DNA from 2 places in the Luteimonas sp. Soil_N_1 genome. Region 2 is predicted to be linked to the other one. Evidence: riboswitches for the same ligand, from Rfam matches in the RefSeq annotation. Region 2 holds a riboswitch; the other holds the start of a gene.
The links. Region 2 has a riboswitch for cobalamin ahead of AC3A4E_RS02650 (hypothetical protein). Riboswitches for the same ligand answer to the same signal wherever they lie in the genome.
Positions count from the first base shown of each region.

Region 1 (4,410 bases), 1.6 Mb from region 2:
AGGGTCCGCGCCTGGAGACGCGTGCCGAGATCGCGCGCATGCGTCGCGACGGCTGCGACCTCGTCGGCATGACCGGTATGCCGGAAGCGGGCCTCGCGCGTGAACTCGGACTCGACTACGCCTGCCTGGCGATCGTCGCGAACTGGGCGGCCGGTGCCGGCCCGCAGGTGGACGAAGTGATCACGTTCGAAGACGTGCTCGACAACGTCGCGGCGGCGTCCTCCGGCATTCCGTCCCTGCTGCGCGCATTGCTCGCGGCATGAGCGAACGGCGTGCGGCGTGCCCGGCTGCGCGGTCCGGAGACTGACCGCACGGACATCCCCGTTGCCGCACGGTCCAGCGCGTTGCCGCAAAAAAGAAGCCCCGCCATGCGGGGCTTGTTCGTCAGGCGATGCGGTCGGCAAGGGCCTGGCTTCGTCCGAAGCCCTGTGCCGGCGCATGCGTCAGCGCGTGACCGGCGACCAGCGCAGTGCCAGACCGTACTCGCGGCCGGGCTGGTAGTACCAGTTCACGGTCTCGTAGTGCTTGTCGAGCACGTTGGTGGCGCGGGCTTCCAGGGTCCAGTCGGGGTTGAACGCCCAGGCCGCACGCAGATCCAGCGTGCCGTGTCCGGAGACGCGCGCGGTGTTGGCGGCGTTGTCGAAGCGGCTGCTGCTGGCGCGCAACGTGGTGCCGATGCGGACATCGCCGAAGCTGCGGTCGATGTCGAAACGACCGCTGTTGCGCGCGCGACGGGCTAGCAGGTTGCCGTGGTTGGCATTGTCGCTGCGGTCGCGCGGATCGACATGGCTCAGTTCGGTCGACAGCTCGAAGCCGGCGAGCGTGGTCGCGAAGGTCAGCTCGGCGCCGCGGATGCGGGCTTCCTGGATGTTCTGCGGCACGAAGTTGCCGTCGAGGAAGATCAGATCGTCGACGCGGCTTTCGAACGCGTTGATCGACCAGTTCCAGGTGTCGCCGTACTGCGCGAGGCCCAGATTGGCGGTCTTCGCGCGCTCGGGTTCGAGCTCCGGGTTGCCGCTGCCCCAGGGGAAGTAGAGATCGTTGAACGTCGGCGCCTTGAAGCTGGTCGCTGCGCTGGCATTGAGGCGCAGGCCGTGGGCGAGATCCAGGCCCCAGCCGAGGCTGCCGGTGGTGTGGCCGCCGAACTGTTCGTTGTCGTCGTGACGCACGCCGGCCTGTACGCGGTGCGCGCCGAAACGGGCTGCGTACTCGGAGAACACCGCGAAGTTGTCGCGCGCGGTCAGGGCGTACGCAGTGGTGCTTTCGACGTTGTCGGACATCCAGTCGAAGCCGAGCGAGAAACGCTGTGCCGGCGCGAGACCGAAGTCCGCCTGCAGCGACGCGGTGTCGCGTCGGGTGTCGAACCGGCTGACGTCGCTGCGTTCCAGCGTGTCCTGGTTGCGGTAGTAGTTCTTCGCCTTGTCGTAGTTGCGGCCGGCTTGGGCGGTCAGCGTGACCACATCGGTCGGCGCATAGGTCAGCTTGCCGCCTGCGACCTGCTGCACGATGTCGGCTTCGTTGCCGCCGAAGGGGCCGCCGTCGTACTCGTTGAAGGCGCTGGCATGCAGTGCATTGCCCTCGAGCGTGAGCCCGTCCGCGAGCTCCACGCCGCCACGCAGGTTGAGCGAGGCGTTGCGATACCCGTCGCGATCGGGCTCGTCGACGCCGCAGCCGGCGCCGAAGTCATCGTTCAGCGGACCGCGGCCCCGGCATGCATTGATGCCGTCGGTGCGCTGGAATGCGGCGTCGACGCCGAACCAGCCGCGGCCGGCGCGGCCACCGATGCCGGCGCTGGCCTCGCGCAGGTTGTGGCTGCCCACACCGATACGCGCGTGCGGGCTGATCGCGCCAGTATTGCGGCGGGTGAAGATCTGGATGACGCCGCCCATGGCTTCCGAACCGTAGAGGCTCGAACGCGGGCCGCGGACGATTTCGACACGCTCGATCTGGTCGACCGGAATGTCCTGGAACGCGGCGAGGCCGGCCGTCGCCGAACCGATGCGCACGCCGTCGACCAGCACCAGCACATGGTCGGATTCGCTGCCGCGCATGAAGATCGAGGTCTGCTTGCCGGGACCACCGGAGTTGCCGATCTGGATGCCGGCGCGACCGCGCAGGAGTTCGGGCAGGTCGCGCGCCTGGGTGCGCTCGATTTCGGCGCGGTCGATAACCTGGGCCGGCACGATGGTGTCGCCGAGCGTGCTCTCACCGCGGTTGGCGGTGACGAGCACAGTGTCGAGATCGCGCGCACCGGTAGCGGTCGCAGCGACGGCCAATGGCGAGGCGAGGGCAGCGACGATCGCCACGGTCAGAATTCGGAACGGCATTGCGGTCTCCTTGGCGCGTGCACCCACGCACGCGGATCGGTCGGTCTGGAGATCGCGAAGGCGGACACAGGCTGCCGACCGGTCAGGCACGAAGCCGTCCGGAACGCCGCCGCAATGCCCGCCGCATCGCAATCGAGGAAGACTTCGTGGCCGGTCTCCGGACTTGCGCGTGGGAGCAGGGCTCCCGGGCGTCGCGCCTTCCCATGCCGGAGCACAGTGGCGGATGCGACGCTTGAACACGTTTACCGTTGCGGGGGCAGTGCCGGACTGGCGGCCAGAGGCGCGTCACCGGCTTCCCGTTTAAACCCGGACGGCATTCCGCTGTCGGGGTCACCATGAAGCTGGCGCGGATTGTACGTGAGCGGGGAGGCTGCAGCGCAGCCAGGCAGCGGTGCGCTGCGATCAGTCGTCGCGACGGTCGAAGAGGCTGTCGAGCGGCGAATCGGTTTCGACCGTCGCGGTGACGGTCGTCGTGACCGGGCCGGCAGCCTGGCGCGCGCGCGGGTCGGGCAGCAGTGCGGTCGCCGCCTCCGCGGCCTCGACCAGTTCCAGGCGACGGGCCTCGGGCACGTCCTGCCAATGGCAGTCGAGCAGGGCGCCTTCCAGCGAGTACAGCAGGTTGAGGCTGGGCTTGAAGCCGGCGCGGCGGACCTTGACGAACGCGTCCACGGCGCCTGCGGCATGCAGATCCTCGCGCGTGCGCAGACCGACCTGACGCAGCCAGGCTGCGGACTTGGGTCCGATGTTGCGCAGCTTGAGCGGCGTCGGTGCGGTCATTGCAGCGATTCGAGGTAAAGGGAGGCCAGGATTTCGATGCCGGCCTGGTCTTCAACGTCGAAACGCGCGGGCAGCGGACTGTCGATGTCGAACACGCCGACCAGACGCTCACCGACGTAAAGCGGCACCACCAGTTCGGAGCGCGATGCGCTGTCGCAGGCGATGTGTCCCGGGAACGCGTGGACGTCGTCGATGCGTTGCGTTTCGCGCGTGCGGGCCGCTGCACCACACACGCCCTTGTCGAGGGGAATGCGCACGCAGGCCGGCAGCCCCTGGAACGGACCGACGACGAGTTCGGTACCGTCGAACAGATAGAAGCCGACCCAGTTGAGGTCCGGCAACGCGTGGAAGACCAGCGCCGACAGATTCGCCGCATTGGCGATCGCATCGCGTTCGCCGTGCATCAGGGCGCGTGCCTGCGCCGCGAGCGCGGCATACTGTTCCGGCTTCGGGCCGTCGAGGGGTGAGGACGTGAACATGCCACGCAGTGTAGCAGCGGCCCCATCGGGCTCCGACCGCCTGGACGCATTGCCGCGCGATGCCGACGGCTTCCGCCTCCGCGGCACGCAGGCCTCGCGTCTGGAGACCTTCGTCGATGCGGCATTCGCCTTCGCGGTGACGCTGCTGGTGGTGTCGTTCGACGCGATGCCGGCCAGCCTGCCCGAACTGCACGAGGCGCTGCGACGCGCGCCTGCGTTCCTCGCAGGCTTCGCGATCCTCGCGATGTTCTGGGCCACCCATCATCGCTTCAGTCGCCGCACCGGATTGAGCGATGCGCGGGTGACCACGCTCGGCCTGCTGCTGATCGCGGTTGCGCTGCTGTACGTGTATCCGCTGCGTCTGATCATGGGCGTCGGCCTGCATTTCCTGACCGCGGGCTGGGCACCCTCACCGATTCCGATCGGATTCAATGCGGGCGAATTCCGCAGTCTGTACGTGATCTACGGGCTCGGCTTCGCTGCGATGTGCATCACGATGCTGCTGCTCAACCGCCATGGCCTCGCACGCGCCGACATGCTCGGACTCGATCCGGTCGAACGCTGCCTGCTGCGCCAGGACGCCGGCGCGATGGCATGGCTGCTGATTCCCACGGTCGCATCGATCGTGCTCGCACTGCTGCCGATGCCGCCACGCACCCTGTTCCAGGGGCTGCCGGGCATCGTCTACTGCACGCTGGCCGTGCTGATGCCGTGGTACGGCGTGCGCAGCGCCCGCGAGCTCGCGCGCGTCCGCGCTGGAGTCGAGGCCGGATGAGCGCCCGCAGTTTTCTCGTGACCGGTACCGACACCGGCATCGGCAAGACCCA
Region 1 is NZ_JBDGKS010000001.1:2,169,498-2,173,907, reverse strand. Features, by position in the region: gene AC3A4E_RS10030 (S-methyl-5'-thioinosine phosphorylase) at 1-263, shown strand, start outside; gene btuB (TonB-dependent vitamin B12 receptor) at 444-2,327, opposite strand; cobalamin riboswitch at 2,459-2,680, opposite strand; gene AC3A4E_RS10020 (TfoX/Sxy family protein) at 2,730-3,104, opposite strand; gene AC3A4E_RS10015 (GAF domain-containing protein) at 3,101-3,583, opposite strand; gene AC3A4E_RS10010 (TMEM175 family protein) at 3,582-4,358, shown strand; gene bioD (dethiobiotin synthase) at 4,355-4,410, shown strand, end outside.
Region 1: it holds a riboswitch for cobalamin, as region 2 does, so the genes downstream of both, btuB (TonB-dependent vitamin B12 receptor) here and AC3A4E_RS02650 (hypothetical protein) in region 2, are expected to answer to the same signal.

Region 2 (4,410 bases):
CGAACGACCACTGCAGGATCGTCACCGGCCCGGTAAGCATGCCCTTCATCGGACGATCGGTCAGCGACTGCGCGTACGTCGACCAGCGCACCGTCATCGGCGCCGGCCGCGCGACGTCGCCCCAGATCAGCGGCGGCTTCACGCAGCGCGAGCCGTAGCTCTGCACCCAGCCGAGCCTGGTGAAGGCGAAGCCGTCGAGCTGCTCGCCGAAGTACTCGACCATGTCGTTGCGCTCGAACTCGCCGTGCACCAGGACGTCGAGACCCAATGCTTCCTGTTCGCGCACGCAACGCGCGGTCTCGGCGGCGATGAAGGCGTCGTAGTCGGCATCGCTGAGCGTGCCGGACTTGTGCGCCGCGCGTGCTTCGCGGACTTCGAGCGTCTGCGGGAACGAGCCGATCGTCGTCGTCGGAAACGCGGGCAGCGGACGCAGGGCATCCTGGGCGACGCGACGCGTGCCGAAGGCCGACAGACGCTGCGCATCGACGGGACGGATCGCCTGCACGCGTGCGGCGACGTCGGCGCGATGCACACGCGTCGACTGGCGACGCGCATCGATCCCGGCGCGCGCCTCGGCCAGGTTGGGCTCTACCGCATCGGGATCGGTCAACGCATCGGCGATCAGGCGCAGTTCGTCGAGCTTCTGCGTCGAGAACGCGAGCCAGCCGCGCAGCTCGGGATCGAGCGCCTTCTCTTGCTTCAGATCCACCGGCACGTGCAGCAGCGAACACGAGGGCGCGAGTTGCACTGCATCGGCGCCGCGCGCTTCGACCGCATAGCGTGCGAGCACCAGCGCGTCGTCCAGCCGTGTGCGCCAGATGTTGCGGCCATCGACCAGCCCCAGTGACAGCGTGCGACCGGCCGGCAGTGCGTGCAGCACGGCATCGAGCTGTTCGCGTCCCCGCACCAGATCCACATGCAGGCCATCGACCGGCAGCGATGCGGCGAGTTCGAGGTTGTCGTCGAGTGCGCCGAAGTAGGTCGCCAGCAGCAGCTTCGGTCGCGCAATGCCGGCAAGCGCGGCGTAGGCGCGACGGTAGGCCGCGCGCGTGGTGTCATCGAGATCGAGCACGAGCACCGGCTCGTCGATCTGCACCCAGCCAGCGCCGGCGTCATGCAGCTTGCGCAGCAGTGCCGCGTACACCGGCAGCAGCCGGTCGAGCAGTGCGAACCGGTCGCTGCCGTCGGTGGTCTTCGACAGCCACAGCAGCGTGACCGGCCCGATCAGCACCGGGCGCGTCTCGATGCCGGCGGCCTTGGCTTCCAGGTACTCGCGTACGGGCTTGTCGTCGCGCAGTGCGAAGGCCTGGTCGGCGTGCAGCTCGGGGACGATGTAGTGGTAATTGGTGTCGAACCACTTGGTCATCTCGAGCGCGTGCAGGTCGATGCCATCGCGTTGATGCCCGCGTGCGAGCGCGAAGTAGCCGGCCAATGGATCGGCATCGGCCAGCGCGCGATAGCGCCCGGGAATGGCATCGACGCAGAACGCGGCGTCGAGCACCTGGTCGTAAAGCGAGAAGTCGTTGCTGGGCGGCAGGTCGACGCCCGCCTCGCGTTGCAGGGTCCAGTGCCGCAGCCGCAGTTCGCGGGCGGTGGCGTGTAGCGTGGCGGCATCACCGCCTCGCCAGTGCGCCTCGACTGCACGCTTGAGTTCGCGGCGTGCGCCGATGCGGGGAAAACCGAGATTGCCGATCTGTGTCACGTGTAGTGCTCCTCAATGCGATGGATGCTTGAGGAACGAAGGACCGCGCGCCGCGGCGCATGTGCGCCACGGACCGTGCAGGCGACCTTCGCCCCCTCGGGCGAACCGGGCCTGCGCGCGGACATGCGGAGCCGACCACGCAGGATGCGCGGCATGGCACCGGTCACCTCCCCGCGGAGGTCCAGGTCGAACGCCCGCGCGGTCATGCGCGGACGGCCAGGGCAGGTCTTCGGGCTCATGGACGGGCCACAGGCGTGGCGGGCCTACTGTCCGTCGCTTCCCGGCCGGTGACGGCGCCAGTGCGATGACGGAGGTCGTTTCCAATTACCGCTGCGGGGCAGCGCCGGAATTGCCGCGAAGGACGCGACGCACCGGCTTCCCTTTTAATCCATCGCCATATCTTGATACAGAGATGGAACCAAGGCGGGGCCGACGTTACGCGGCTCGCGGGCGGTCGTCAATGGAGGGCGCGCACGCGGGTGCGACGATCGGTCGCGGCCTGCAGCGTGCGCATCGTCGTCTAGTTGCGTGCATGCCCGAATAGACTGTTCCGATGATCACCGGCCGCCGGTTCCAGCATGCATTCGCCTGGCTGTCGCTGACGGCCGTGCTGCTGCTCGCGTTGCTGCCGTCGATCGGACGCATCGCGCATGCGCACGACGGCTCGCCGCGCATGATCCTGATGGAGATGTGCACGATGGGCAGCGAGAAGCTCGTCAGCATCGTCGATCCCCACAGCCTGCTCGACGATGCGCCGCGCCCGGCGCCGTCGGCGCATGTCGACATGCAGGACTGCGGCTACTGCCCGCTGCTCGCCACCACGCTGCTGGCGGTGTTGTGGTTCGCGATCGCGCGCCTGCTGCATGTGCCGCAGCGCGCGCGCGTCGTGCATGCGTTCCGGCTGGTCGAACGCCATCCCTGCGGACTCGGCTCACGCGGTCCGCCACTCGCGGCCTGAGCTGAGCTGCGGCGACCGCTCCGGTCGTCATTTTCCTGCGATGACCGCGCTTGCGCGGTGTCGCCCGTGCGCGCGTGCCCATGCCGCGCCGCACCCGCACTGGATGCCCACATGTTCCGTTCCGCAATCACCCGGCCTGCGCCGGACTACACCCTGTTCCGTACAACGCCCGCGGTCTCTCTGCTCGCCGGCCTGATCGCCACTGGAGTCGCCGCGCCGGCATTCGCCCAGTCTTCGACGGACGCGACCACACTCGACACTCTCCAGGTGCAGGGCCAGCGCTTGCGCACGCTCGACGCACCGCAGGAGACCGGCAGCCGTCTGGGTCTTTCACAACGCGAGACACCGGCATCGCTGCAGGTGATCGGCCGCGAGGCAATCGCCCGCAAGGGCGCACGCACCACGCGCGAGGTCTTCGAACTGGCCGATGGCGCGATGGTCGGCAATGTGCCCGGCAATCCGGCAGTGGTGACGCTGCGCGGCTTCAGCGGCAACACGATCTCGGTGCTGCACGACGGCGTGCGCATCGGCGCCTCGACTTTCGTGACACGCGATGTCGACACCTGGGGATTGGAGCGCGTCGAAGTACTGCGCGGACCGGCCTCGGTGCTCTACGGCGAGGGCACGATGGGCGGCGCGATCAATCTGGTATCGCGTCGGCCGAGCACAGACGCGCAGGTGATCGACGCCATGGTCGGCGTCGGCAGCTTCAACACCCGCCGCGCCGGGTTCGGCATCAATCAGCCGCTGTCGGACACGCTGGCGCTGCGATTCGATGCTAGTGGCCTGCGGTCCGACAGCCTCTACGACATCGAACACAACCGTGTCGAGATGTCGACGCTCTCGACCAGCCTGGCGTGGTCGCCGCACGACGCACTGTCGATGCTGCTGTCCTGGCAACACGCCGAGGACGACAGCACCGGCACCTACCAGGGCTCGCCGATGGTGGCAATCGAGGACGCCATCGCACCGTCGCGTGTGGTGCGCAGTGCGAACGGACTGGTGATCGACGCGGCCACGCGCCACGTCAACTACAACCCGATCGGCGCGCACACCGGTGCACGCAGCGATCTGCTGCGCTGGAACGTGGCATTGGACCTGTCGCACAACTGGAAGCTTCGCAACGATCTGGCCTGGTACCGGGCGGATCGCGACTTCGTCTATTCCGACGACTGGCTCTACAACCGCGGCACCGGCTTGTACGCGCGTGGCGCGCAACGTGTGTTCCACGATCACCGGTTCTGGAACGAGCGTCTGGCGCTGTCCCATGACGGACCGCTCAAAGGCCGCCGCAACCGGTTCACTGCAGGCGTCGAACTCAACGGCACCGATTTCGTCAATCCGCGCCAGAGCGGCAGCACGACGCCGGTCACGCCGGTCGATCCCGACATAGGCGTGTTTCCTGGTGCGGATTCGCCGGTGTACACCAGCGATCAGCTGTTCCGCACCGATCTGCGCACGCGCGCGGTGTTCGCCGAGAACGCGTTCAATCTCACGCCACGCTGGCTGCTGGTCGGCGGCCTACGCTACGAGCGGATCGATCTTGGGCGCAGCATCGACAACCGCATGACCGGTGCGATCACGGCATTCGCGCCGCGTTACGCGCCGCTGTCGTGGCGCGTGGGCAGCGTGTTCGATCTGCGCGACAACGTGCAGCTCTACGGCCAGTTCTCCACCGCGGCCAGTCCGGTGTCGAGCCTGCTCACGATCCAGACCGCATCGGGCATCTTCGATCTCACCGACGCGAAGT
Region 2 is NZ_JBDGKS010000001.1:567,732-572,141, reverse strand. Features, by position in the region: gene metE (5-methyltetrahydropteroyltriglutamate--homocysteine S-methyltransferase) at 1-1,702, opposite strand, end outside; gene AC3A4E_RS02650 (hypothetical protein) at 1,699-1,941, opposite strand; cobalamin riboswitch at 1,906-2,140, opposite strand; gene AC3A4E_RS02645 (DUF2946 family protein) at 2,256-2,660, shown strand; gene AC3A4E_RS02640 (TonB-dependent receptor) at 2,772-4,410, shown strand, end outside.